DNA from 4 places in the Leptolyngbya sp. BL0902 genome. Region 3 is predicted to be linked to each of the others. Evidence: predicted binding sites of a transcription regulator. Region 3 holds the regulator's gene; each other region holds the start of a gene.
The links. The regulator NtcA, encoded in region 3, controls nitrogen genes in cyanobacteria. The targets are predictions, from matches to a motif close to TTTGTANNNNNNNNTACAAA.
Positions count from the first base shown of each region.

Region 1 (7,247 bases), 150 kb from region 3:
TTGCTCAAGGCGCAGCTTAGCCCGTTGTTAGAACAGTGTCAGCGAGGAGTGGCCCAACCTGACGAGGGGAAGCAATGCGTGGTGTTTCAGGCCCATTCGCTGATGGCTTCGGTCTCGCCGGACTAAATCAGGCAATGTAAACACGTTATGCAAGGAAGACAAAGGCTATGACCACCCTGAAGGTTGAAATTTTAGGCACGGGCTGCAAGAAGTGCCACCAGCTAGAGGCCAACGCTAAGGCCGCCATCGAGCATCGACAGCTAGAAGCCGAGGTGTCTCACATCACCGACACCATGGAAATCGTCAAACGCGGCGTGATGAAAACCCCGGCCCTCGTCATCAACGGCAAAGTCCTCAGCCAGGGCAAGCTGCTAGAACCCGCCGACATCGAAGCCCTACTGCCCAGCTAAGCAACCACCACCCCGTAGGGTGGGCATTACCCATCATCCCCCTGATAGACGTCCCCGGCCCAGATAGACCAGGAGACCTTGCCCCTACGGTTTGACGGGTTGGGTATTGGGGGACGCTCGCCGGGTTTGACATCACTCGTCTTTAAACCGTTTACACCACAGGATCCCCAGCCAGCTTGGGGAGGAGGGTTGTTATGCCTATTTGGAAATCGGAATGGAAGCCGCTGCTGTGGATTGTGGCGGGGTTCCTCGCCTGTTTTTACCTACCCGTGGAGGCCATCCAGAACTCAGAACGCTTGCGGAATGCGGTGTTTGAGTCGCTTTACTTAGTGCGCTGGTATGCCCAAGAGCACGTGCTGCTGTGCTTGATTCCGGCCTTCTTCATTGCCGGGGCGATTGCCGTGTTCATCTCCCAAGACTCGGTGATGAAATACCTGGGGGCCAACGCCAACAAAGTTCTGGCCTATGGGGTGGCGTCGGTGTCGGGCACCATCTTGGCGGTGTGTTCTTGTACGGTGCTGCCGCTATTTGCGGGCATTTACCGCATGGGGGCTGGCCTCGGCCCTGCGACGGCGTTTCTCTATTCTGGCCCTGCCATTAACGTGCTGGCAATTATTATGACGGCGCGGGTGCTGGGGCTGAAGCTTGGCATGGCGCGGGCGGTAGGGGCGATTGTCTTCAGTGTGGTGATTGGTCTGTTGATGGCGTTCATTTTCCGCAAGGAAGAACTGGAGAAAATCGAAGCCCAGGCCGGATGGCCAGAGCCAGAGGTGGCCCGTCCCCTGTGGCAAAATGCCCTATTTTTTGGCGTGATGGTGGGGACTTTGGTCTTTGCCAACTGGGCTAAACCCGCTGAAACCGTGGGCCTTTGGGCAGCGATCTACGGCGCGAAATGGTGGCTCACCGGAGCCCTGGGGGTGGCCTTGGCGGTGATGCTGATCCGCTGGCTAAATCTGAACCCCGGCAAAGTGGCCCTAGTGGCCGGGGTAACGACAGTGTTGGCCTTCCAGTTTGCGGCCCAGCCCATGGTGGCCTTTGGGGCAGCGGTAATCGGTCTTTCCTGGCTCACCAGTACGGATAAGGACGAGGCGGGGGAGTGGTTCCAGTCCTCCTGGGACTACGCCAAGCAAATTCTGCCGCTGCTGTTTTTCGGGGTGCTGGTGGCGGGGGCACTCCTCGGTCGCCCTGGACAAGAAGCACTGATTCCTGCTCAGTGGATTATCTGGGCGGTGGGCGGCAATTCCTTGCTTGCCAACTTCTTTGCCGCCTTGGCCGGAGCCTTCATGTACTTTGCAACCCTCACCGAAGTGCCGATTCTGCAAGGATTGATTGGCAATGGTATGGGCCAAGGCCCTGCCCTAGCGCTGTTGCTGGCTGGCCCCGCCCTGTCGCTGCCGAATATGTTGGTGATTCGCAGTATTATGGGCACGAAAAAAACAGCGGTCTTTGTGGCGCTGGTGGTAATGATGGCAACGCTATCGGGGATTGTCTACGGGGCGGTGTGGGGTTAATCCTCAAAACAGCCACCCTAAACTAGGGATCACCCCTGACTACTGAAGCGCTTTTTGGGCCGTCTGTTCCACTTCCTTGGCGGCGGCGGCCTTGCGTTCGCTGTAGCGGTCGGTGAGTTCATCCACCCGATCCCTTAGCAACAGGGTAAAGCGATACAGTTCCTCCATCACATCCACCACCCGGTCGCGGTAGGGCGAGTCTTTCATGGTGCCATCTTCGTGAAATTCTTGATAGGCCTTGGCCACCGAGGATTGGTTCGGAATCGTGAACATCCGCATCCAGCGGCCCAGGATTCTCATGGTGTTGACGGCATTGAAGGACTGAGAACCGCCCGACACCTGCATCACCGCCAAGGTGCGGCCCTGGGTAGGACGAATCGCCCCAATGGACAGGGGAATCCAGTCGATCTGGGTTTTCATCAGCCCAGAGATGTTGCCGTGCAGCTCCGGGCTAGACCACACCTGCCCCTCCGACCACTGGGAAAGTTCCCGCAACTCCTGAACCTTGGGATGGGTGTCGGGTTCTGCGCCATGGAGGGGCAATCCCCGTGGGTCAAAGAATTTCACCTCGGCCCCCAAGCCTTCGATAATGCGGGCCGCTTCTTCGGCTAGGAGCCGACTATAGGATCGATCTCTCAGCGAACCATACAAGAACAAAATTCGAGGAGGATGGGTGGATGGCTGAGAATCAGGCATGGCCAAGGTCGATGTTGAAGCTGTCCACGGCCATTGTAACGGATGGCCTGGATCAAGCGACCTAACTCAGAAACACCCAAGCTAGACCTTGGACGAATCAAGCCCTCAATTAGAAATCTCAACAACCCACCCTCGGGTTGCCGTGGGGGAAGAGTCTTAATTGTAAAAACGGAAGCGGTGGGATTTGAACCCACGAGGGAAGGTTTACTCCCCTACCTCCTTAGCAGGGAGGCGCTTTCGACCACTCAGCCACGCTTCCAAGGATTAACCTTGAACAAGTGTAGCAGAGACCTGAACCAACGACTAGCGTTTTTTGAGAAGAGGCCACCCCAGCAGCACACTACCGCCCACCAGTAAGGGTAAGAGCCAGTCGCCCCAGCGGATGTAGGGGGTTTGGGTTTGAAGACGGTCAAGGGTGACGGCATGGGACAGGGCGATTTGGGGTGGGCCAATCCACTGGGTGCGTCCGTGGTTGTCCACCAGGCCAGAGAGGCCCGTATTGGTGACGCGCACGGCCCAGCGGTCACTTTCCACCGCTCGCAGCACGTCAAAGGCGTGGTGTTGGGCCATCATGCCGGGGGGATAGGGGTCGTTGTTGGAGGCGGTGACGATGAAGCTGGCCCCCTGGCGGGTTTGCTGGCGAAACAGACGGCTGTAGGCGGATTCGTAGCAAATGCCGACGGTAACGAGGCCGAGGCTGGTCTCGAACCGCTGCCCCCGTTGCCCCGGCACCAGGGAGTTGCCCAGGGGCGATAGGCGCTGAATGATGCGCCCCAGCACGGGCTCGAAGGGGATGTATTCCCCTAGGGGCACCAGTTGTACTTTGTTGTAGCGGGCGTGGTAGCGGTCACTGAACCGAGGCTCATCCAGGCCGGAGTCATCGGGGCGAAGTTCCAGCAGGCTTTGGGTATAGTGGCGGGGTTCGCCCTCCACCGGGGCAAAGGTGCCTAGCCACAGGGGCACCCCCGTTTGGGCCACAGTCTGCTTCAGGGCAGCGACCAGCGGATCCCCCGCTCGCCAGATCACGGGTAGAGCCCCCTCCGGCGTGATCACCGCATCCACCCCTTGGGCGGCGAGGGCTTGGTAGCCTTCGGTGTAGGTGGTCATCGCCTGCCGAATTCCGGCGGGGGTGAGTTTTTCGCGGGTGGGCACGTTGCCCTGCACCAGGCCCAGGGTCAAGGCTTGGTCAGGGTTAGCAGGGGTGGCGCGTTGATAGATCACCCAGCCCAGTCCGTGACTCAGAATCAGCAGCCCCACCCCCAGCCCGATCACATGCCGCCGTCCCCCCCGGACGTTCTGGGGCAGTCCTAATCGTCCTAGCCGGAAGCCCTGGGAAGAGACCGCCTCTGCCCATAGACCATTGACCGCCACCAGCAGGGCCGTCAGGGTGGTTGGCCCAGAGAGCCTTGCCCAGTGCAGAATCCACAGGTTATTGGGGCTTTGGGTCAGGCCCAGGGGCGACCAATCCAGGGGGCTGTAGTTCCGCAGGGTTTCGACCAAACACCACAGGGCCGTTGCTGCCAACACGCGCCACAGCACCGCATCGGGCCACCGACGCGCCATCCACCACAGCCCCGCCCCCCACAGGGCAATACACACCGACCCCCACAGGGTGATGATGCCCCAAGCAGCCAGGGCAATGGCGATGCTGCCCGCCCAGGGAATACCCATCCACATCAGGGGATGGAGGTGAGTAATCCAGACGAGGGAAAGACCGTAATAGACAATGCCCCACAGCAGCCCATAGCCCGCAGCGGCCCGCCATCCCCCGCTGCCCACCACCACCCACCATAGGGGTACCAACGCCACCCAGGCCAAGGGCCACCCACTTAGGGGCGGCAGGGCCATGGCCATCAACAGGCCGCTCAGCCCTACCCAGCCCAGGTTCCCCCAGGGCCAGCGGTGGGGGGGAGCTTTGGCCGTCATGGGTAGCGGCGGTGATCCGAGGAACTGGGGCATAGGGGGCCGAGGGGAGAACGGTTTCAACGGTACAACGCTCTAATCACAGCGTTCTAACTCATCACAGAGTTCCCATCATAAAGACCGAGAACGCCGCCTACAAAAATTCCCCCGCCGACCGAAATCAACGGAGGAATTTTGAAAGGATCTACCGCAACGCCGTCTTACCTCAGCCTTCGACCTGGAAAAACCAGGTGGGTGCCTTGGCGTCAGGCTTGAAGTTTCCGAGTACAGGCTCGGTCTACTGCCGCCGACACAGCTCAGCTCCCGTTGAGAAGAAATATAGATCGTAAAACATTGTTGGTAGTCACCAACGCCGTAGTAGACCCTGTTTCCATCATAGCGAACCGATGGAGTTTGGGGAATGGTTTGGGATGGCCGGAGCACTCTGGGCTAGGGTAGAGCATTACGGCGAATGGTTCGATGTGGTCACAATGTATCAACCCCTTGACTAGCATGGGTTACGCTGTGCTCACCCATCCAGCAAGGCTTTCCCGTGAGTTGGCCTGAGCCCAGGCACCTCACCGATCCATGGCCAACAGATAGACGATAACGGATAGACGACAACAGAGACAAAAAAGCAGGCCCGAAGACCTGCTCTGGGGGAATCCCCCATAGTGCTAAGAATCTTTCTAGCGAGCGGCGGTACCCACTGGAATATCCTCTTCTTCGCCTAGCAAAGCCCGTAGGCTGGGGAACAAGAAGTGATTTTCCTCAACGTACTGAGCCCCGAAGAGACCTTTTTCAGCCCAGAAGTACCGATCCGTAGTGTGCTCATTCCGTTTTACAAGGAGGAGCGCCGGGGGGGCGATACCTTCGGAGTGGATGAAGTTCCGAGCAGCAGTGACCGGTTTTTCGTTGCCGCTCTCAATACTATACTGAGGAACAGCCTCTAAAATCCGGCGACCTTCCAATCGACGACGGCTCTTGCGCTTGCGTCTCCTAGCCAAGTTACCTACCTCCCTCTCTGTAGATATTTGGATGTAGTTTTGATTACAAATTGTTGAACCAGGCCAAGTATATAGGCTTGATATGAGAATTTCAACTTCTCTTAAAAGTTAGAGTTGTGCTGCTGTAGCCCTCATGTGGTAAGGCATTGAGGCATAAACGCCCCGATCAGCCTTGAACAGAACTGTTAAAAATTTGACAAAACTTTAATTTTTCTCTCGTCATACTCTTTCGTTGGGTCAAAATTATGGCCTTTGCCAGCCCCGAATTTCTTGCCCTGTGCCAGTCGCAGATTACGCTGCTGGCCCAGTTTCTGGGAGCCAGCTCAACGGTGGTCTACCTAGCGGAGCAAGGGGATGGGGGGGCGGGGATCTCCCTAGTGCCCTTGGTGGCCTACCCCGAAACTGAACATCCCTGGGCAAATCGGCTAGAGTCCTTGACAACCCTAGACCCGTCGGAGTCTTCAAGTCGCCCTGATGCGAGCACGGCCTACGTTGCGCTGACCGATGAAAGCCCACCCTACGGCCATCCGAGGGCTGACGCGGCCACCCCTGGCCCTCCGTCTGTCCACCCTGCGCCCTTGACGGAGCCTCCCCCAGGGGCAACGGATGTGCCGCCCTTGGTGCGGCCTCTAATCCATGAGGGTGTGGCGCTAGGAATGCTGGTGAGCCATCGCCCGACCCCTATCTGGAGCCGGGAGGAACAACGGCAGGCGGATCAGGTGGCCAACACCCTCGCGCTGGCCTGGATTTTGGATCAGCGGGGGCAGTGGTTTCAGCAGCAGGTACAGCAGCGTCACCTGGCCCAGGCGTCTCAGTCGGAGACCTTCCACGATTTGCTGCACCAGTTTCGTAACCCTCTGACGGCGCTGCAAACCTTTGGGCGGTTGCTGGTCAAGCGTATCCCGGAGGACGATCCCAATCAGCCCATCGCCGAGGGCATTGTGCGGGAAAGTCGGCGGTTGCAGGACTTGGCCCAAACCTTTGACGACGCCCTAGCCCAGGGAGATGACGACCTGCGGGCGGATAACTCGCCCAACCAGCGGCCCCAGGGGCAGTTTCCCCCGGTTGGAGGGGGGCTGCTGTTACCAGAATCGGGGGGGACGGATTCCAAGACTGGGGTTGAGCCTCCTGAAGGCCCACGGTGGGGGCGACCGCTGCAACGGGTAGCCGGATCTTGGGTGGATCAGGTCAGGCCGCTACTGCCATCGGCCATGGCCATTGCCCAGGAGCGGGGGCTGTATCTGCTGGAACAATTGCCCCCGGACTTGCCAGCGGTATGGATGGATCCTAAAGCCCTTACAGAGGTTCTCAGCAACCTGATCGACAATGCTCTGAAGTATGCCCCCGGTGGCGCTACGGTGTGGGTAGTGGCAGGGCTGAGCCAAGTGGTGGAGGGCCAAACCTTCCAAGGGCTGGCCGTGGGGGATACGGGCGCGGGGATTCCGCTGGCGGATCAGAGCCGGATTTTTGAGCGTCATTTTCGCGGCGTTCAGGCCCAGGGCGATATCCCCGGCACTGGGCTGGGGTTGGCCATTGCCCAAGAACTCATGGCGGCGATGGGGGGCCGTCTGGATCTGATTAGCCCTGTGCCCCAGGAGTATCAACGGGCCTTGGCGGATCTCATGGATCCAGCCTCGTCCGAACAAGGGCCGGGGGTCTGTTTCATGGCGTGGCTGGCCCAGGTCTAGGCCACGGCTGGATGGTAGCTGGCCATCACCCGT
Region 1 covers NZ_CP046155.1:3,654,433-3,661,679, reverse strand. Annotated here, with positions in the region: gene GFS31_RS16280 (heavy metal-responsive transcriptional regulator) at 1-126, shown strand, start outside; gene GFS31_RS16275 (thioredoxin family protein) at 168-410, shown strand; gene GFS31_RS16270 (permease) at 605-1,921, shown strand; gene arsH (arsenical resistance protein ArsH) at 1,961-2,617, opposite strand; tRNA gene GFS31_RS16260 (tRNA-Ser) at 2,787-2,876, opposite strand; gene lnt (apolipoprotein N-acyltransferase) at 2,921-4,576, opposite strand; RNA gene ssrS (6S RNA) at 4,721-4,904, opposite strand; gene GFS31_RS16245 (DUF3155 domain-containing protein) at 5,209-5,526, opposite strand; gene GFS31_RS16240 (sensor histidine kinase) at 5,772-7,214, shown strand; gene GFS31_RS16235 (C40 family peptidase) at 7,211-7,247, opposite strand, start outside.
Region 1: a site for NtcA is predicted at 5,557-5,576, ahead of GFS31_RS16245 (DUF3155 domain-containing protein). Genes of this name have one in related genera too.

Region 2 (7,247 bases), 420 kb from region 3:
TGGGAACCATCGGGCCACTGAATTTGAAAGCGTATTTCAGGCATAGAACAAGAGGGTGTGATCACAAGGAAACTTAGAACAGCTAGGACACTTGCAGTCCACGCTCAGCCATGACTCGTCGGACTTCGTTGCCGGGGGGATAGAAGGCCAAATCCGCTTCCATCAAATGGTGGGGATGGCCGCAGATGTCGATCTCTTGGAGCGATGTCCAGTGCAGCCGCTGAAAGAATCTTACATTTTGCCTTTGTACCGTGGCCAAGAAGCGATCGCAACCCCAGCCGTGGGCCGTTGTTACGGCCTTCTGAATTAAGCCTTTGCCAATGCGCCCAACGCGCCGATAGCGAGGATGAACCCCAAGCCGTCCGCCATACCAAAGGCGATGCTCCGCCTCGTAGATGCGCACGATGCCCACCACCTGCCGCCCTGCCAAAATATCCTGCTCCACGGCAATGATGGGATAGGCGATATTGTCCAGTTCATCCCTATCGTCTTCGGAGAAAAGCCCCTGCTCCTCGCAGAAAATGGCCCGCCGAAGCTGGAAATAGGCGCTGACATCCTGGGGGGTCTGGGCTAATTCAAAGGTATATCGAGGTAAAGACATGGTGGATACCGTCTATACAATGCTCTTTACAGTGCGGCTGCGACCCGGTTGCAACCGCCAACCGAGGCTGCCGCAGTTCATGAATCCACGGACTTTTTGAAGGTCTACTCAAACGCCGCTAGGGCCGAACAGGCTCCACATTTGGCACAGCCCGCCTTCATGGCCGCTGCCGTCATCCCGGCCTGCTTCAGACGCTGGCCCACCTGTTCATACACCGCCGTCATAAACGCCGCACTGGGGGCCGGATGCTGGGCTAGGGGCGTGTCGGTAATGGGCACAAAGGGCACGATAAACGGATATACCCCCATCGCAATCAGCCGTTCCGAGGTGGAGATCAGAGTTTCGAGGGAATCCCCTAGCCCCGCCAGCAGGTAGGTCGTCACCTGCCCCCACCCAAACACCTGCACCGCCGCCTCAAAAGCCTCAAAGTACACCGACAGAGGCACCTCGGCCTTACCGGGCATAATGCGAGCCCGTACCGCTGGATCTGCCGCTTCTAGGTGCATCCCAAGGCTGTCAATGCCTGCCTGTCGCATGGTCTCAAACCAGCCAAAATCTGCCGGAGGCTCGCACTGGGCCTGGATGGGCAGATTCACCCGTTGCTTGATGGCTCGCGCACATTCGGCTAGGTAAGCGGCTCCTCGATCCGGTGTATTGGGCGTTCCGGTGGTCATGATCATGTGTTGCACACCGTCTAACCGCACGGCGGCCTCGGCCACTTCCGCCAACTGTTCCGGGGTTTTACGCGCTAGGGTACGCCCCTGATCCAGGGATTTTTCAATGGCACAAAACTGGCAAGCCGTGGAGGCGTCCCGATAGCGCATACAGGTTTGCAGCACCGTTGTTGCCAAAACATCCTTGCTGTGGAGCAGGGCGATTTTCCAGTAGGGCACCCCATCCGCTGTGGTTAAGCTATAAAACCGGGGCTGGTGGGGAAACTCAACGGTGGCAACGGGCTGATCCTCATAGGTCAAGATGGCCTGATGGGTCTCCTCTGAATTGGCAACCCCGTAGGGCGAACTAGCGGCGGTTCCGGTGTAGATCGGCACCATGATGGTGCGACCATCAATGGTTACGGCTTTATGGTCGGAGGGGCCAGCGCCCCCCCGTCGGCCTTGGGCCCCCATCGATTCATCGACAATCTGCAACCCACGGGTCTGCAATTCCGTTAGGAGATGTTTTGGATTCATGGCAGGAGGAGGTGACGTTGGCGGTGATGTGGGCAGTCGGTAACGCTAGGCGTCATGTCAGAGAGATAGTTCGGTCTCAGCCGCCTGCGGGGGGGAAGCAGGAGAGACCATCGGATCACGATCTGGCTCCGGCGACCCCGTTTCCAGCAGCGACCAGGGCGCTTGATTCAGCCGCAGCTTCAGCAAATCTGGACGGGCATAGTGGCCCACGGCATCCATCATGCGCTTGCGCTTCGTGATCAGGGAAAAGTCGAGATCGGCAACTACCATGCCCTCGCCCTCAACAATAGGGTCGGCCAAGGGCACCCCCTCAGGGCTAATAATGGCGGTGTAGCAACCACCACTGAGCGCCTTGTGCAGCGCCGTATCTGGCGTAATCTGCGCCTTTTGTTCCGCCGTTAGCCAGCCCGTCGCATTCACCACAAAACAGCCGGACTCTAGGGCATGGTGGCGCATGGTCACTTCCATTTGGTCACTAAAGATTTGACCCACCATCGACCCCGGAAACTGCCCACAATGGATTTGCTCGTGCTGGGCCATCAAGGCAAAGCGGGCCAAGGGATTGTAGTGCTCCCAACAGGCTAGACTGCCCAAACGACCCACCTGGGTATCCGCAACCGTCAAACCCGTCCCATCCCCTTGCCCCCAGACCATGCGTTCGTGATAGGTCGGCGTGATCTTGCGCCGTTTCAGGGCAAGCTGGCCATCCGCATCAAACACTAGTTGAGTGTTGTAAAGCGAACCCGCATCCCGTTCTGTAACTCCCAGGACGATGACCATGCTGTAGGAGCGAGCGGCCCGCGACACCGCATCCACCACTGGCCCCGGCACGGTTACGGCCTCCTCGTAGAGGGTCATGTGGGGCTTACCCATCAAAACGGGGGGCGTTACAAAGGAGAAATAGGGGTAGTAAGGGACAAAGGTTTCCGGGAAGACAATGAGATTCACCCCGTCCTTGGCCGCCGCTGCAATGGCGTCTAAAACCTTTTCTGTGGTTCCCTCACGACTGTGCAGCACGGGGCTAATTTGAACCGCCGCCGCCCGAACAACCTGACTGTAATCCATGACAATACCCCCAGTAATAAACGCTATACGATGGAACCGAAGCAAGCCTATATCCCTGCTTCGGTTCCCCAAGCTAGAGCGTCCAGGTATTGAGGATAAAGGCTCCTTCTTTGCGATGCATAAGGATTAAATCCATTACATCAAGAGGATTAATGGGCCGAATACCCGGAATCAAAGAGGGTTCGCCATGACCATAGAGGGCTTGCAAGGCAAATCGACAGGCGTAAATTTTGCCCCCCTCTTCCATGATTTTAATCAACTGATTATTCATGGCTTGGTGCCCAGGAAAAGCTTCGTCTCCCAACTTGGGAAAACCACGCTGTAGCCCCAGCGTTACCCCAGGCCCATAGAGCAGAACAGATGTCTCAAATCCCTTCCGAATTAGGCGAGTGGCCTGCAACAAATTCACTAGGCCAATCGACCCCTCAAAGGCTACCGTATGAAAGGTAACGAGGGCTTTTTCTCCCGGATCGGCTTGGACATCCGGAAACACTTTTTCTTCGTAGTCCACCAAAAAATCGCCAGCCTTGTGGGCAGGAGCAGTAACCTCAGGCATTACAGTTGTCCTCAAAAACTAACAAACTTTGCTCAAGCCTAGATACAGGAAAGGGTTTGCACTAAATCACTCCTGCCTCTAGCGTTTGAATTTGAATCTTTCAAGATGGGTTCTTGTTAGTTAGCACCTTAAAATTCCGTAACGTCACAGCCTGTATCACAAACAACAAAGTTGTAGAGTCTGTGACTAGTGCCAGGGAAAACTGAACAACATCGAATAGAATCTGGGGTACGTGGGACATACCTATCAAAAGTGATAGGGTAATCTTCGCTAATTGTAGTCATATCTTGATAAAGAGAGCGGCGAGCCTCCCCCAACGTACTTATTTTGGTCGCGTTGACCAGCAGCAGCCCTAGTCATAGCCACAGTTACGGCTGTTTTGTGCTTCAAACTACAAGAAGCCAATGCTAAACCGCATAGCTTAATCTCAAGTCCTACGCCAACGACGAATTCACCGGAGATGGTCAAGGTTAAATACTATGCAGCATCACGCAGTCATCATTGTGGGCGGAGGGCAAGCGGGGCTCTCCATGAGCTACTGCCTCAAGGAACGGGGAATTGATCATGTCGTTCTGGAAAAGCATCGAATTGGTCATGCTTGGCGCAATCAGCGCTGGGATTCATTTTGCTTGGTGACGCCTAATTGGCAATGCCAGTTACCGGGATTTCCCTACCCAGGCCCTGATCCCCACGGATTTATGGCTAAAGACGAAATTGTGCAATACATTGAGGCCTATGCTCGCCACTTTAATGCCCCGGTACAGGAAGGGGTAACGGTTTCCAAAGTGCGGATGGAAGGTGGCAATAAGTTTTATCTCAACACCTCCGCCGGAGAGTTCACTGCTAATCAAGTGGTGATTGCCACGAGCGGTTACCATCGGCCTAAAATTCCGGCCTATGCGGAGCGCTTACCCGCAACGATAACTCAACTTTCTTCCTCACAATATAAAAGCCCTGAGCAGCTTCCTGAAGGTGGGGTACTCATCGTGGGGACGGGACAATCTGGCTGCCAAATTGCCGAGGATCTTCACTTGGCGGGTCGGCAGGTTCACCTCTGTGTTGGGGGGGCTCCCCGTTCTCCCCGGCGATATCGGGGACGAGATGTGGTGGACTGGCTGGAACAGATGGGTTACTACGATATTCCCATTGATAAACATCCCCAAAAAGAGGCCGTTCGCGACAAAACCAATCACTATCTCACCGGGCGTGATGGCGGACGGGAGATTGATTTGCGCCGTTTTGCCCTCGAAGGGATGAAGCTCTACGGACGATTAACGGCGGTTGAAAATGACCAACTGCGGTTTGATGACAGCCTCTCGCACAACCTTGACCAAGCGGATGCCGTCGCCGAAAGTATTAAACGCACTATCGATCAGTTCATTAGCAATCAGGAAATTGAGGCTCCAATTGAGCCACCCTATGAGCCCGTTTGGACACCCCAAGAAACGATTGCATCGCTGGATCTGACGACCGCCAATATCACAACGGTGATTTGGGCCATTGGCTATGATATGGACTTTAGCTGGGTAGATGTGCCCGTCTTTAATGGTAAAGGCTATCCCTGTCATGATCGCGGCATTACGGCGGTAGAAGGCTTTTATTTTCTAGGGTTGCCCTGGCTCTATACCTGGGGTTCTGGGCGATTTTCTGGCATTGCCCGCGATGCTTACTATGTGGCAGATCGCATCGTGATGACCGAGCGTCGAAAACATTCAACACAGTCCTTACTGGATCGATCACCGCTGCTAGAAGTCATCAATGATATGGCCTTGGGATCTTGATCTAACCCCTGTGATCCCTTTAAATTCATCCCCTAAATCCACCCTTGGGCAACCGCTTGGTAAACCCCCTGGTAACGGTTTTTGGCCTTCAGCTTGGCCAAGCTATTGTTAATATGGAATCTCACCGTACTTTCGCTGATAAATAGGGCTTGGGCAATAGCGCGGTCACGCTGTCCATCCGCCAGTAAGGCCATCACCTGTTGCTCACGCTCCGACAGGAGCGGCGCAGGATCTGGATGGCGTTCCACGGGATTCTGTAGAGCTTGGTGAATGAGGGCGCGTAGATCCTCTGCCGTACTTCTAACGTCCATGACAGCGACCACGCCCGCCGGAACACTTCCCTTGCCCTGGTTGACCCACACCACAGGGAGATGTCCGAGCCATGCCGGGTCATCTGTAATCCGCACCATAGCCCCAGCCTCTCCAGTCCCAGCTTCTCCGTCTGTTACCCAAAAGCCCGCCTGGGCAACGAGGTGGACAACACCCTGGTGCGTGAGCGGTTGGCGACATTGCACCTGTACCACAATGGGATACTGGGCCGCAGGAAGCATGACGGAAAGTTGAGAAGTCTGCCGCTGCACAACAGATCGAACCTCAAAGCTCCCCCCTAAACAGATCACCCCGTGCCTAATGTCGGCAAAACGAGAGTCCCTAAACCTGCCGTGCAGGTGCCCCCTCCGTTCCTCCTCCTCAGGAATCAAACCGGATTCCTCATCGGCGAGTGCCTCAAGGTACACCGTGTGGGGAGTATAGGTAAGGCGACAATAGCGACAGTTCACCTGGTTGAGGGTTTCGACCACCTGTCGCAGCAAGTGGGCCACCATCGGCCTGAGAGGACGCTCGGTACCCACTAGGGTAAATGGACTATCCCCCAGGAGTTGAGCCAGTTGATCCGAGAGCGATGTGGTTTGCAGTCCAGCGTCTCTAGGCGCTGAGGCCGTCGCTTGGGCCGCATCCAACGCCACGGTAACGGTCATACACAGCACCTGCAACACCTCCAGAAACTCTGGCTCAAAGGGGCCACGCCGAAAACTCGCCAGAACACCCAGAACCCTTTCTCCAGCCACAAGGGGATAGCCCGCAAAGCCTTGAATGTGGTTATCCAGCGCCCATTGGCGATCCTTGACCCAAGCCTCTTCCGATAGCTGATTACTGAGAAACGGCACCCGATTTTGGGCAATTTTTCCCACCTTATAGGCCCCCATGGGCACCCGCGCAAAGGATCCATTGGTGTGGGTATAGAGCCCTGAGGACGCCACTAAGCGCAGTGTGACTTGGTTCGGTTCCAGTAACCAAATACGAGCAAAGGCACAGCCAAATTGCTGCACCAAGGACTCGGTCACTCGGTGGGCAATCTGGGTTGGATCAAGCTGGCCACTAATGGACTGGGCAATCTCCTTGACCTGCTGCAAGTCGTGCACCAGTCGGGCCGCATCTAAAAACGAGGAAAATTGGCCCACAGGGATATCCAAGATTTAGACGGCGCTAAGGTCAACGGATTATCCTTCGATCCAGAAGTCTTACCCCTACGGCTGGCCTGCCTAGAACGCAACTTTCTAGCTCAGACTTCTAGCTCATCAGAGTTGGTACGACCCATCATTGCTAACGCCATTTTCAGTGGATTACAAATTGATCGATAATGCCGTATCCCTGACTACAAACCCTTGGCCAGCGTGCCCGAATGATCTACCCCCTGCCTGCCGCTGCGGAAGTATCCGGGTTTATCTTGCATCTGCACCATCAGGCGGCATGGGTTTGGAGTAGCCATGACCATCCAAGGGACTCCGGGGGCATCGTGCCTCCTAGCCAACAAAACCGCGAGGGTCTGTTTGTCCTGGAATCAGACTTTTGGGGCTAACGGTTGGCTGAGGGGCGGGTGTATAGTAGAAAGCTACGAGATTTACTGAGCTTCAGGAGAACCGAGCTTGACTTTTTCCACCGAAGATTTCGCCAAAGCCCTGGAAGCCCACAGCTACGATTTTCAGGTGGGCAGCACCGTGCGCGGTACGATCATTGCCCTGGCCAACGATGGCGCAACCGTGGACATTGGGGGT
Region 2 covers NZ_CP046155.1:3,386,757-3,394,003, forward strand. Annotated here, with positions in the region: gene GFS31_RS14985 (MSMEG_0570 family nitrogen starvation response protein) at 1-44, opposite strand, end outside; gene GFS31_RS14990 (MSMEG_0567/Sll0786 family nitrogen starvation N-acetyltransferase) at 83-601, opposite strand; gene GFS31_RS14995 (MSMEG_0568 family radical SAM protein) at 706-1,791, opposite strand; gene GFS31_RS15000 (Nit6803 family nitrilase) at 1,849-2,856, opposite strand; gene GFS31_RS15005 (MSMEG_0572/Sll0783 family nitrogen starvation response protein) at 2,930-3,412, opposite strand; gene GFS31_RS15010 (MSMEG_0569 family flavin-dependent oxidoreductase) at 3,892-5,193, shown strand; gene GFS31_RS15015 (GAF domain-containing protein) at 5,226-6,653, opposite strand; gene GFS31_RS15020 (S1 RNA-binding domain-containing protein) at 7,119-7,247, shown strand, end outside.
Region 2: a site for NtcA is predicted at 3,563-3,582, ahead of GFS31_RS15005 (MSMEG_0572/Sll0783 family nitrogen starvation response protein). Genes of this name have one in related genera too.

Region 3 (7,247 bases):
GCAGCCACAGTTGAGACTCGGTATCCAGGGTTTTGGCCACTTGACGGCCCTGGTCGAGGGCGGCACGGAGACTGCGGGGGGGCTGGTGCAGAGCTTGCAGGAGTTCGGTGGGGATGGCTTGTAATTGCTCATAGGCGGCAATGGCCTGTCCGGGACTGCCCTGGGCCATGGCCAGCACCTGGGGCTGGTTGAGAACTTCGGTTTGGCCCACCCGTTGCAGCACCGTGGTCAAGTCGTCCCCGTTTAACCGCTGAAAGGGAATGGTTTGGCAGCGAGACACCAGGGTGGGCAGCAGGGCTTGGGGGCCAGGGGCCAGCAGGATAATCGTGGCCTGTCCCGGTTCTTCCAGGGTTTTCAGCAGCCCGTTGGCAGCACCTTCGGCCATGGTTTCGGCGGATTCCAGCACCACCACACAGCGGGGCGATTCCAGCGGCGGACGGCTGAGGAATTGGGCAATTTGCCGCACCTGCTCTAGGCGAATTTGGGGCGCACTTTTGCGGGTAATGCCCTGTTCGGCGGCGGCAGAGGCGGAGACCAGGTTGCCCTGGTGCAGATAGGTGGGCTCCACCCAAAGCAGGTCGGGGTGGTTGCGCTGGGCAATGCGGCGGCGTTGGTTGGGGGTGGGATCTGGGCCTGTCAGTAGGTTGGAATCGGGGGCAAACAGCACTTCGGCAAAGCGTTCCGCTGCTAGCCGCCGCCCCACGCCATTTGGCCCCGCAAACAGGTAGGCCGGAGCCACCCGCCGCTGATCCACCGCCCTCGCCAGCAGAGCAATGGCCGTTTCTTGACCGACTAAATCGCCAAAAAGGGCTTGTACCATTCCGCCAAATAGTCCTGAACCACGGTATGAATCGCCGCCGCCACCGCATCGGCAGACTGTGCCCCGTCAATGGTAGCCCGTTGGTCTGGAAATTGCTGGGCCAGGGTTTCAAACCCCTGCTGCACCCGTTGATGGAAGGCCAATTCCGCCTGCTCCATGCGATCCTGCGCCCCCCGCCGCTGCGCCCTGGCGAGTCCCTGCTCCACATCGAGCTTCAGCCAAATCGTCAAATCTGGCACCAATCCCGCCGTCGCTACCTGATTGAGTTCCTGAATCAGCCCCAAATCTAACCCCCGACCATAGCCCTGGTAGGCCACGGTGGAATCGGTGAAGCGATCACACAACACCCAACTTCCGGCCTCCAGCGTGGGCAGAATCATTTCTTCGATATGCTGCGCCCGGTCGGCGGCGTAGAGCAACAGTTCCGCCCGTGGAGCAATGGCCACCTCCCCATAATCTTCCAACAAGAGCCGCCGCAGCCCTATCCCTAGGTCTGTGCCACCGGGTTCGCGGGTCGTCAGTAATTCGGGGATAATCCCCTGGTTTTGTAGCGCTTGAAAAGCCGCACTCTGCGCCAAACTTTCCCGCAACTGCTGAAGCTGGGTAGACTTGCCGCAGCCCTCCACCCCCTCAAATACAATTAGCTTTCCCCGCATAACTTACCCCGCACAGTTCCCCCCTCACACAAAGCCCGTAGGTTAGGGGCCACAACGCACAACCCAACACCCACAAGCCCAGCCATAACGGCAGGATTAACGGTGGGCAATGCCCACCCTACGGTAATAGGAGGATGGAATCAAGTTTGGTAGAGTGCATTCGCGGAGCAATGCACCACTGAGGAACTAGCACCATCAAGGGTCATAGGTGCCCTGATAGGTGCTGAAAAGGCGATACCCCGGCAAAACAACTGCAACACCAGCTTTGCTGTGAATAATGCCGGGATCGTCTTTTTCTGGCAAGCTGCCGCCCAGACGCAGCTTAATTGGCCCCAGCCACAGATAAAACCCAGGAATTAGGCAGTCAAGGCTGTAAGCGATGGCCTTTAGCGCGAGATCGGGGCTATCGGAACGCCGGGAGGGCTGCGACTTAGAATTATTAGTCAACATAGCACTGGCCTAACGGCTAAACGCTCACTATCAGTCTAAGCGCAGTCAGCCCTGACCCAAAACAGCCAAGGTTCATTTACTGATACTGATCTTTGAATAGACGACCGACCTAGGTAAACTGCTGGCTGAGATTCACAGGGTCGTGGACGGTGATTTTCTTTTTGTAGATGGAAATCATCCCTTCCTGGCGTAGATCCCCCAGCAGGCGGGTGACGGTGACGCGGGTGGAGCCGATGGCTTCGGCGATGGCCTGGTGAGAGAGTTTGAGGTCGATGGTGATGCCGTCTTGGCTGGGCACGCCAAAGTCGCGGCAGAGAATCAGCAAAAAGCTGACCAGGCGAGATCCCATATCCCGATGGGCCAGGGTTTCGATCATCATTTCCGTTTGCAGGATGCGGGAGGACAGCCCTCGCAGCATCACCATGGCCAGTTCGGGGTTTTCCTCTAGGGCTTGCTCCACCTGTTCGATGGGCACCGATAGCAGCTCAACCGGGGTGAAGGCGACGGAATGGTAGAAGCGGTCGGAGCGGTTTCCGGTAATCAGGGAGAGGACGCCGAATACGCTGTTTTCCCGCAGCAGGGCCACGGTAATTTCTTCACCCGCTTCGTAGACCCGCGATAGCTTGACGGCTCCTTTCAGCAGAAAGTATACCCGCTCCGCCGGATCTCCAGGGAAGAAAATCGTTTTGCCGCGCTCGTAAGACTCTACGACTGGAGGGAAAGCCCCGCCCGAAAGCTGGCGAAAGACATTGGCAAGCGGTTTATCTTGGGTCACTACCATAACGTTTTGCTAAGGCCATCACGGAAACTTCAGCTATTCCTGGGATCCCAGGACTCTTCAAATCCTTGTCCACCTAGAAATCGAGGGATGCTGCGACGTCAATGGATGGACAGCCCTTCTAGCATGGGGCACAGAGTAATGCAAGCGTTCCATGACTTTAGAACACTTAACCTTAACTACCTGGGACGCGTTTGTATAGTGGATTACTTTTTGGCCCTCGCCAGCTATTTTTTGCAGCCAAAGCCACAAAATTTTCAACTTTTTTTTGCGCCTCAAGGCAGAATATCCTCTGAAAAACACCCGGTCAACCTATCTCAACCAGCCTTAACACAAGGGTTTCAGGGATATCCGACTTTTTTGGTCGGGTATAGTTGGTAACGATTTGGTGGTCGTGCTACAGTTCGCTCAACGAAACGCAATGAAGGTCTGAGTAACCCATTCCCCAGGCGTTTCCATCGTTTAAGTTGTTGCAGTTACAGGTTTCTATTCCCATGACGCAGTCCCTCGAACGCCTTGTCACCCAGTCCGCCAAGACCCACGCCCCCACCTTCACCGGGCTGAAGTGTCGCGAGTGCGGCGAAATGTATGAAGCCACCGCTAAGCACGTTTGCGAAGATGTGTGCTTTGGCCCCCTGGAAGTCGCCTACGACTACGACGCCATTCGTCAGCGGGTGTCTCGCAGCAGCATTCAGGCTGGCCCTCTGTCGATCTGGCGCTACAAAGAGTTTCTGCCTGTCAGCACCGATGATGTGATCGACGTGGGCACCGGGATGACCCCCCTGGTGCGGGCCAACCGTCTGGCGCGTCGCCTGGGCCTGAAAGAGCTTTACATTAAAAACGACGCCGTCAACATGCCCACCCTCAGCTTCAAGGATCGGGTGGTCTCTGTGGCATTGACCCGTGCCCGCGAACTGGGCTTTACCACAGTCTCCTGCGCCAGCACCGGAAACCTGGCCAACTCCACCGCCGCCATCGCCGCCCACGCGGGTCTCGACTGCTGCGTGTTCATCCCCTCCGACCTGGAAGCGGGCAAAGTCCTGGGTACCCTGATCTACGGCCCCACGGTGATGGCCGTCCACGGTAACTACGACCAAGTCAACCGCCTCTGCTCCGAGGTGGCCAACTCCTACGGCTGGGGCTTCGTCAATATCAACCTGCGCCCCTACTATTCCGAAGGCTCCAAGACCCTCGGCTTTGAGGTGGCGGAACAACTGGGCTGGCGCTTGCCCGACCATGTGGTGGCTCCCCTGGCCTCTGGCTCCCTGTTCACCAAAATCTACAAGGGCTTCCAAGAGTTCACCAAGGTCGGCTTGGTAGAAGGCAAGGATGTCCGCTTCAGCGGTGCCCAGGCCGAAGGTTGCTCCCCCATCGCCCAAGCCTTCCGGGACGGTCGCGACTTCGTTTCTCCGGTGAAGCCCAGCACCATCGCTAAATCCATCGCCATCGGCAACCCCGCTGACGGCATCTACGCCCTCGACATTGCCCGCAAAACCAACGGGAACATCGAATCTGTGACCGATGCGGAAATCGTAGAAGGGATGAAGTTGCTGGCGGAAACCGAAGGCATCTTCACCGAAACCGCTGGCGGCACCACCATCGCCGTGCTGAAGAAGCTGGCCGAAGCTGGCAAAATCAATCCCGACGAGTGCACCGTGGCCTACATCACCGGAAACGGCCTCAAGACCCAGGAAGCCGTTCAGGGCTACATTGGCGAACCCCTCACCATCGAACCCAAGCTCGACAGCTTCGAGCGGGCACTGGAGCGGGCTCGCACCCTGGATCGCCTGGAGTGGCAGCAAGTGCTGGTCTAAGCCCTCGGAAGCCCACCCTACGGGAAGCAAGCTACACCCTAAATCCCTCTCCCGTGGGGAGAGGGACTTTGAAATCGCCCCCCTTCTTTCAGTTTGGGAGAAGGGGACAGGGGATGAGGGCTAAGCCTGTACCAGTGGGATGCTTCCCCTACAGGTTCATTTTTGTTGATTCAAGTTTGCTCAATTTAGTTTAGTGACATGGCCATTAAAGTTCTGATTCCCACCCCGCTGCAAAAGTTCACCAACAATGAAGCCACCATCGAATGTACAGGCGGCAACATTGTGGAACTGATGGATGCTCTAGACAGCACCTATCCCGGCATCAAAGCCCGCCTCTGCGACGATTCCGGTGAGCTGCGCCGCTTTGTAAATTTCTACGTCAACAGCGAAGATATTCGGTTCTTGGACGGCAAAGAAACTGTCCTGAACGATGGTGACGAAGTCAGCATTGTCCCCGCTGTGGCTGGGGGCTAAACAAGCTTGTTGTAGGTGTCTCCTATGACGGGATAGCCGATCAACGGCTAAGCAACTTAAACGATTATTCGCCAGGGGGAAACTCCTGGCTTTTTTGTGCCAGGGCAGTTTTGGGCCTGATTGACTGACAAAAGATTCTGCGGCGGGCGCGAAAACTGCGCCCCTACAGTCCTGGGTTCATGTAGGGGTCAGGTCTCCTGACCCTTTGACAGATGTGGGTTTTAGCCAGTTTGGTCAGTCAATCAGGTTTTGGGCTAGGACAGTTTGGGCTAGGACGGTTGCCCTTGATCCAAAATCCTAGTCGAGGGCATCCATGCCTTGACGGGCGTAGTGGATGCGTAGTTTGAGGCCGAGGGTGATTTGCTTCATTAGCCAGTAGAGCACGGTCAAAACCCCAAAGGTGACGATCACGACGGCCAGCGGTCGCCGGGAGGTGAGGATATTCAGGGTGTCGGTGAGCACGTCGAGGGGATCCGTCACTAAGTCCCAGCTATTGAAGCGGATGAATCGGCCCAGGTAAATGCCAACGGCGCAGAGGGCGTGGATGGTTAGCTCCATGGGCAAAATGAAGGCCCTGGCTCCTTGCTGTTTCAGGTAGTAGGCCACGTTGAGGATAGAAATCACGTAGGCTTCAAACCCTAGGGCAATGGCTGTGATGTGGATAGGCACAAAGACGAGGGCAATCACCCAGGCGGGAATAGTGTCGCTGCGGGTGCCGCGAATCAGGTGAATGATGTCGGTGAGGACGTAGGGGGCATTGGGCAAAAAGGCCATGAAGACCACAAATCCCAGCCACCACAGCCAAGGACGGCGCGTCTTCCTAGGGCTCAGCCCCCACTGCCACAGCCCGATCACCACCGCCAGCACCAGCACTAGCCAACTCAGCCGCAGCAGGGCACTGACGTCTCCGGTGAGGGCATCTACAAGGGTGCGGCCCCAGTCCATCAAGACCCCGGGTCTTCTGGCCCAAAGCCCAATGACGCCGATGGATACCACTCCGCCGAGGGCCACCTGAAGCCAGCGGCGGGGAATGGTACGGGGGCGAAACAACCAAAAACTGAGCAGCAGCGGCACAAAGGCCAAAAACAAGTTCCACAAAATCCAGCCGCTATAGACGTTGTCGAAGGCGGTGGCAATGGCGGCGAGTCGTGATCCCATTGGGTTTCTCCCAGGCGCGTATTCCTATGGGTAATGGATGATGGAGAGGAAGTCGTGAGTTATGTGTGAAAATTGCGTGGGTTTTCCATGGATAACCCATCCGGCAACCATAACCCCAGCCCCTAGGCGTTGCCCAGACGGGCGGAGCGCAAACTCCAGAGACTGCCCAGCCCCAATAGCACCATTCCTCCCAGGGCGGCGATCCACAGGGCGGCCTGATCTGAGTGACGTTGGGCGATGGCCCCTAGTGCCCACACAAAGACGAGGGCGAAGGTGACATCCCGCCGCTGCCAGAGAACGACCGCCCCCAGAAGGATCGCCACGACCATCATCACCACCGTCCACGCCACGGGGGAGATGCCCCAGCCCCCCCACCCAGCGGCATAGAGGCTGGCGGCAATGTTGACGATGGTGGCCACGGCAATCCAGCCCAGGTAGAGGCTAAAGGGAATGTGGGCCATCCAACGGCGCTGGCGGGAGGCGCGGGAGCGACCAATATCAAGGGTGCGGTAGATCTGAATCAGCGAGGCCAAAATCACCAGCATGGCCAGGATGGACGCCGCAAACCATTGGAAGGTGAAGAGAAAAATCCAAATCACCTGGGCTACACAGGCCAGAATGAGCCCTTGGTTGACCCGCTGAATCTGGGGATCGGTGCGCCGTTCTGGATGAAACTGATACACCGCATAGGCCAGCAATCCCAGGTAAATCACGCCCCAAATAATGAAGGCGTAGTTAGCCGGGGTAATCAGCACTCCGGCGAGGACGGTGTTGGAAATTTCCCCCACGTTTTGCCCCCCTGGTGGGTACAGGTTGGAGAGGGTATTCACGGCCAAGGTGGCCACAATGGCGACGATGGTGGCAATGGCTAACCCAAAGCCAGATTTTGGAGCGGATGGCATGGCGTTCATAGGGGGCGTGTGAGAGGGGCAAAGCTGGGGAGAGCAGCCAAATTAAGCTAATTTCAGCGAATCTAGGTGAATCTAGGCGCAGATTGTCCTAGGGCTTGAGGACAACCAGGTTATCTCGGTGGATGACGGTATCGGCCCCAACATAGCCCAAAATGGCGGGAATGTCGTCGGAATGTCGGCCCATGA
Region 3 covers NZ_CP046155.1:3,808,358-3,815,604, reverse strand. Annotated here, with positions in the region: gene holB (DNA polymerase III subunit delta') at 1-820, opposite strand, end outside; gene tmk (dTMP kinase) at 793-1,476, opposite strand; gene GFS31_RS16945 (hypothetical protein) at 1,672-1,926, opposite strand; gene ntcA (global nitrogen regulator NtcA) at 2,036-2,707, opposite strand; gene thrC (threonine synthase) at 3,199-4,518, shown strand; gene GFS31_RS16930 (MoaD/ThiS family protein) at 4,717-4,992, shown strand; gene GFS31_RS16925 (DUF1361 domain-containing protein) at 5,290-6,150, opposite strand; gene GFS31_RS16920 (tryptophan-rich sensory protein) at 6,273-7,052, opposite strand; gene proB (glutamate 5-kinase) at 7,150-7,247, opposite strand, start outside.

Region 4 (7,247 bases), 1.7 Mb from region 3:
GCCGCGCCTTGCTGGGGTGGTCGTTGTTTGTGTCCTCCTGTTCTGCCTCTACGGAGCTAGTCCCGGCAAGGCTCTGCGCCTCCACTGCCCAGCCCCCTCAGCGGGCGCGCCCGCCGTGGCCCATTGCCAACTGGAGCGAGGCCGTAGACTGGGCTGGCTTCCTGCACAGCACACAACCTTAGACTGGACAGACTTTACCCTGGCGTCCCGCCTTTGCGACAACATTCCCCAAGGCGGTGTGCGCTTTTGCCACCGATTAACCTTAGTGGGAGCCCAGCAACACCTCACGCTGTCGGAATGGCAGACGCCCCTCACCCCCGATGCGGTTGTCCAGGGGCTCCGCAGCTTTCTGTCGGGTCAAGGTCAGGAGGCCTTCGATTGGCAGACCCCTCGCCCCTTCTCAGAAACCCTCCAAACCTTAGCACTAGGGCTGCTGTTGGCCATCACAACCTGGGGTCTAGGGCCTGCACGCCAGCATCGCCAGCCCATGGATGACGACGCTGGGTAGGCCGACAATGGTGGCTGGCTATCCCCAATCCCCAAAGCCCACACATCAGCCTAGGGGGCTCCAATGCTCAAGGAGCCCTAACCCCAGCGCATTCTGGAGCCCTAGGGTTGGGCTGCTCTCCAGAGGGTTGGGCGGGGGCGCGATGGTAAGACTCACCCCTCTATTCCATGAAGAGATCGGTAGATCCAGTGAAGGGTAAAAAAGCATCAACCTAGCCCAGCAATCCCCCTCGATTGTCAATCCCCTAAACCCTGAAATGTTACAAAAGTTTTTATTTTAGCTGAGTTTCCCCAGATCTTTCCCCAGGTTTTCCACAGAAGTGCTGGAGTTCTCCACAGGAAAAAACGGGTTCTCAGGCTTTGAGGATAACCTGTGGAAAACTTAAGGTCATCTCCTACGGGAGGATTATTTTGCCTAAGGCAGTGGCATGGCCCCAGGGGCGATCCATCAAACCCTGATTGCTTCGTTGCCGGGAACAGGGATTAGCGCAAGTTTGGCTTCTAGGCAAGATTGACAGTCTCGGGGGAGTTGGGCAGAATGATGCGACTGGAAATACGATGCGCTCCAACGTAGCGGCCATCCTCAGGCGGTGCTCTTCATCGGCTGAGGTTGTAAGGAAGGTCTAAACGTCTGTGTAGCGCAGCTTTGCTATGCCTAAAGACCACGATCATGCCGATTTAGGGTATCGGCATGGGTGCAAAGGGGCTGCGCTTGATTGCCCAGCCACGGTTTCCTGCCCCGTTCGCCACAGTTCATCAATGTTTTCCGAGGAGGAACTCCGAGTGATCCCCAACTCCACGACTCAGACCCGCGTTAGCCTATTAGCCGAAATCCCCGAAGAACTCCATGAAGCCCTCCAGACTTACCTGGCTAGCCATGCCAACTGGAGCCAGCACCGGGTGTTCTGCGCCGCTCTATCCCTGTTTTTGATGCAAAACGGCCACTGTGGCCGCGAGGTAAATCGAATTTACCTTGACTCCCTATTTGATCAAAACTAGTCGCCTAATCTCAGCGGTGCCTCCATCCCGCAGCATCGCCAAGCTAGAGATCATTGGGACAGGATCACACCGCCCAGCTATCCGCTAGCCGCCTAGCCTAGACAGCAATAGCCAAATACCCGCCTCATCCAATGTCTGTCGGAGGAAGGCGGGTATTCTATTGCGGCCCTCGCCGCAGGCATCCTGCCATCTTTCTGATGATTTGCCCTGGTGAACGACCCAAGCTAGTCTACCCAGCCAATATCGGCATCGGAGAGCATGGGATTGGGTTGATCCGACTGAGGCGTATAGGAGGGGACGCCGCGTACATAGCCGGGTTGGGCTGGCCCTGAGCTGGGTTGGCGGGGCACAATGTCTCCACCGGAGCGGCGGGGCGGGGCAGGGCTTTTGGGGGCGGCGACAGGGGCAGGGGCGGGGGCAGACAGCTTCAAAATCGTGGCCTTGGCTTCCGCGAGGGCTGCCTCAGATTGCTGAAGGGAGGTGGTTTTAGCCTTGAGATCGGCCTGGGCCTGGTCGAGGCTATCGGTGAGTTCAAACAGGCGGCTCTGCTGGGCAGCGAGATCCTGCTGAAGCCCTTGCACGATGGTTTCGAGGTTAGCCTTTTCCTGCTGAACGGTGGCTAGGGTGGCTTCTAAGTCTGCGGTAGAAGGGCCGCTGGAGGCTGGAACACTGGGGGGCGCAGCAACTTTTGCCGCCGCCGGGGTAGCTGCTGGGCTAGCCGCACTGGGCTGATCCCCAGATAAATCGCTTGGCTGGACGGTGGTTTGAGACTTAGCCGCAGTGCGTCCGCCAGTTTTAACCGATGTGCTTTTGGCAGAGGCACTCTTAGCAGCGGGGGCTTGGGGCGTCTTAGCGCGACTACTGGCCGTTTTGCGGCGGCTCTGAATGGGCTGACGGGCGGTTTCATCCCCAGAGGGCAGAGGAGGGGCCTCGTCCGACGGATTTCCAGGCGCAGGAGCCTCCCCCGGCGTGTCGGCCTTGCTGGCTTCTTCTTTTAGTAGGTCGGAGAGGCTTTTCTTGGTCATAGTCTTTTCCAGAGGGTTACTTCCAGTCTCGCTGTATTTCTTCGGCCACTCGGTGGTAGTCAGAACGGGCTTCTTGGGCATTTTTGCCCCGCCACTGCACCACGGGTATGCCTTCTAGGGCGGCGCGTTCGTGGGCCTTGTACGTCCGAATAAAGGCATTGCAGGCTGGGATATTCAGTTCCAGCAGCGTGTTTTGAGCCTCAAGGGCTTCGGCCAAACTGCGGGAGTCTACTTTTGTCAACAATACTCGATGGGCTACCCCCCTAGGGGCTACCGCTTCACTGACTGTAGTAATTAGGGCAGCTAAGTCCATCGGGGCGGGGGGCGTGGGCAGCAGCACGTAGTTCGCCACCGGGATCACAGCCGCTAGGGCCGCTGAGTTGAGGGCGGGGGGCGTATCCACAATCACCAGGTCGTGTCGTCCCAGGTTGGGCAGGTCGCTGAGGTGAGCGGGATCGTTGGCTTGAATAACCTCAAAATTCAGCGCCGTGGGGCTGCGGCCCGTCCACCACAGGGCAGACCCCTGGGGATCGGCATCCACCAGCAGTACCGACTGGGTTTCGGCGTAAATGGCGGCTAAATTCACCGCTGTGGTCGTTTTGCCGACACCGCCTTTGCCGTTCAAAACGACCAGAATAATCGTACGTTTTGGGGATTTGGCCTTGGCCAATGGGGTGTCCTCCTGGGGCGGCGTCTAACGAACAAACTGGATGGAATAGTAGTCTATGTGGGGATTTTCGGCTAGGGGAGGTGAGGGATTAGGGGTTAGGGATTGGAGGACGTGGGACGGGAATCGTCAGAATGCAACAACGGACTGCATTCCGTAGAACACAGTCCGCTGTTGATGACTTGGCCCTCACCCTAAATCCTTCTCCCCATGGGAGAGGGACTGTGAAGCACCTTGAAGAACTTTCCGCCCCCCCTCTCCCAACTTGGGAGAGGGGCTGGGGGTGAGGGCCGACTGGAACTCTAGCAATCGTAGTAGAGGGCTAGTTCGTAGGGGTGGGGACGCAGGCGCATGGGGTTGACTTCGTTGTCGAGCTTGTACTCGATCCAGTTGCTGATGAAGTCTTCGGTGAAGACCCCCGTGCTGGTGAGGAACTCGTGATCCGCTTCCAGAGCCTTCAGGGCATCCAGCAGAGAGCCGGGGGTGGACGGAATCTTGGCCAGTTCCTCAGGGCTGAGGTCGTAGATGTCCACATCCAGAGGATCGCCGGGATCAATCTGGTTCTTGATGCCGTCGATACCTGCGCAGAGCATGGCGGCGAAGGCCAGGTAGGGGTTAGAGGTGGCATCGGGGCAGCGGAACTCTAGGCGCTTGGCCTTGGGGTTGTCGCCGGAGAGGGGAATCCGCACGGAAGCGGAGCGGTTGCCCTGGGAGTAGGCCAGGTTCACCGGAGCCTCGAAACCGGGCACCAGCCGCTTGTAGGAGTTGGTGGTGGGGTTGGTCAGGGCCAGCAGGGCGGGGGCGTGCTTGAGGATGCCGCCGATGTACCACAGGGCCATCTGGCTCAGGCCAGCATAGCGATCCCCAGCGAACAGGGGTTGGCCGTTGCCCCAGATGGACTGGTGGGTGTGCATCCCGGAGCCGTTGTCGTTAAACAGGGGCTTGGGCATGAAGGTAACGGTTTTCCCGTACTTCTTGGCCACGTTCTTGATGCAGTACTTATAGATCATCAGCCAGTCGGCGGCTTCCACCAGCTTGCCGAAGCGGATACCTAGCTCGCACTGACCGCCCGTGGCCACTTCGTGGTGGTGCTTCTCGATGGGCACCCCCAGCTCGGCCATGGTCAGCAGCATTTCGCTCCGCATGTCCTGGGAGGTATCGGTGGGAGCGACGGGGAAGTAGCCCTCTTTGTAGCGGGGCTTATAGCCGAGGTTACGGCTCACACCTAGGGCGTCTTTCTCTTCTCGACCCGTGTTCCAACGGCCTTCTACGCTGTCCACGTAGTAGTAGGCGGAGTGCTCGTTTTGGTCGAAGCGCACGTCATCGAAGATGAAGAATTCTGCTTCGGGGCCAAAGAAGGCGGTGTCGCCGATGCCCGTAGACTTCATGTATTCGATGGCCTTGGTAGCAATGGCGCGGGGGCAGCGGGAATACAGTTCCCCCGTCCGAGGCTCTTTGATCGTACAGATCATGCTCAGGGTTTTGTGAGACATGAAGGGATCGATCCAGGCGGTGTCAGGATCGGGCACCATCATCATGTCGGATTCGTTAATGGCCTTCCAGCCTCGGATGCTGGAACCATCGAATGCCACGCCATCGCTAAAGCTGCTTTCGTCAATCTGGCTCTTGTGCACGGTAAGGTGCTGCCAAATCCCTGGCATGTCGATGAATTTCAGATCGATTAATTCAATCCCTTCATCCTCAATTTTCTTTAGGATGTCTGCTGGGGTTGCCATGAACTACTCCTTAACCTCTACAAGCGTGGAAATGTGTAGTAAATCAATGCCATTCGCCCTTCAGTGAGGCTTGGTGGTCTACAGAACCGCCAGATGTCCCGAATGGCCAACCAACTGGCTATGCTCAACCCACCCCAGAACGGGAACCCCTATGGCTGAGCCAAAGCGCACCACGTTGCAGGGCTATTGCCACAGCATTGATTCATCTGACCCATCCTATGGATAGGGGTACGCTCGTTTTGTATCAGGAGTTACCTTTTGTCAGGAGATCGCAACAAATAAACCCTTCCTTATCCCAGAAATCGAGGCCCCAGGGGCAAAATTGGGATGATTTGTAACGATGTTTCAGCCCTTTATTTACGCATCCCATGGCCCAGATTCGGCCCAGCCTTACTCTGCCCTTGCCCAACCCTGCACCATGGCCCTATCCATAGCGAAATATGTGCTTTTGTAACAATTCCCTCATAAAGAAGCCCCCTGAACGGGCTAGGGGCACTTGGGGGATAAACCCCCGTGGTAAACTTTCACGAGAATCAGACTTGCCAAGGCGCGACGAACGTCCCCGATAAAGCGCCGGATCGGGTTTGAATGCCTTTAAATAAAATTGCTGTTTGTCCAGTGAGAGTTGGGAGATACAATCCATGCGGGATGCCGTGACGACGCTGATCAAAACCTACGACGACACCGGGCGCTACCTCGACCGGGATGCCCTTAGCTCCATTAAGTCCTACTTTGACAGCGGCCTTGACCGGATTAAAGCGGCAGCCGTGATCAGCGCCAACGCCTCGGAAATTGTGAAGGCCGCTGGTTCGACCCTGTTTGCCCAGGTGCCCGAACTGATCCGCCCCGGTGGCAATGCCTACACCACCCGTCGCTATGCTGCCTGTCTGCGCGATATGGATTACTACCTGCGCTACGGCAGCTATGCCCTAGTGGCTGGCGACTCTGACCTGCTGGATGAGCGGGTGCTGGCGGGCCTGCGGGAAACCTACAACTCCCTGGGCGTGCCCATTGGCCCCACCGTCATCGGCATCCAAATCATGAAAGATATCATCAAAGCCAAGGTAGCCGAAGCTGGGGTAGCCAATCCCTCCGTCGTGGAAGCTCCCTTTGACTACATGTGCCGCGAACTGAGCGAACTCAGCGTCTAGGCCAGTTCCGATTCGGTGGCACGACTTCAGAACACAATAGAACAGGGGCATGGCTGGTCAATGGGCGGTCATGCCTTTTGTATATCTGCGGTGGGGTATGAAGATGGTGTTGGCCCTTGGTATTGACTTTGGCACCTCCGGGGTGAGAGCGGCGATGGTGGAGCGGCGGCAGGAGGTCTGGGCCTACCGCACCAACTATGGGGATCCACCGCCGTCCTACACCGCGTGGAGACAAGCCCTTTTTGCCGTCCTAGATGCCCTGCCCTCGGCCCTCAGCCCCTACATTGAGCGGATTGCCCTAGATGGCACCTCCGGCACAGTGCTGCTGTGCGATGGTCAAGGACAGCCCCTTGCCCCAGCCCTGATGTACCACGATGGCCGAGGCAAAACGGAATTGGCCCAGGGGAAAAGCCTCGTCCCCGCCCATAGCCCAGCCTATAGCGCCACGTCTAGCTTAGCCAAACTACTGTGGTGGCAGGCACACCTACCGTCTGAACTGTGGCAGCAAGGGCGATATTTTCTGCACCAAGCCGACTGGCTCAGCGCCCATCTCCACGGACGTTGGGGTCTCAGCGATTATCACAACAGCCTGAAACTGGGCTACGATCCGGGCCGCTTGGCTTACCCCGATGCCATGCTTAGACAACCCTGGGCCTTCCTACTGCCAAAGGTCTTAGAACCAGGCCAGGTCGCTGGATACGTCACAGCGGATATCGCACAACGGTTTGGCCTGTCGCCCCAGTGCGAGATCGTGGCGGGCACCACCGACAGTATCGCCGCCTTTTTGGCCAGTGGGGCCAGCGAAGTCGGGGATGGCGTCACCTCCCTGGGGTCAACCCTGGCGATTAAACTCCTCAGCGCCCACAGGGTAGAGGCTAGCGAATACGGGATCTACAGCCATCGCCTAGGAGACTACTGGCTAGCGGGGGGCGCTTCTAATACAGGTGGTGCTGTGCTAAAGCAGTTTTTTGATGCCGACACCCTCACCCGCCTCAGTCAACACATCGACCCCGCTGCGCCGATGGATCTGGACTACTACCCCCTGCTCCAGCCAGGGGAACGCTTTCCTATCAACGATCCCCACCTTGCCCCCCGGCTCACCCCTCGTCCTGCCGATGACGTCGCCTTTCTCCATGGGCTACTACTGGGCATCGCCCGCATC
Region 4 covers NZ_CP046155.1:1,212,380-1,219,626, reverse strand. Annotated here, with positions in the region: gene GFS31_RS05490 (hypothetical protein) at 1-508, shown strand, start outside; gene GFS31_RS05485 (DUF2811 domain-containing protein) at 1,267-1,506, shown strand; gene GFS31_RS05480 (hypothetical protein) at 1,731-2,531, opposite strand; gene GFS31_RS05475 (ParA family protein) at 2,548-3,201, opposite strand; gene glnA (type I glutamate--ammonia ligase) at 3,501-4,934, opposite strand; gene apcB (allophycocyanin subunit beta) at 5,576-6,085, shown strand; gene GFS31_RS05460 (FGGY-family carbohydrate kinase) at 6,156-7,247, shown strand, end outside.
Region 4: a site for NtcA is predicted at 5,173-5,192, ahead of glnA (type I glutamate--ammonia ligase). Genes of this name have one in related genera too.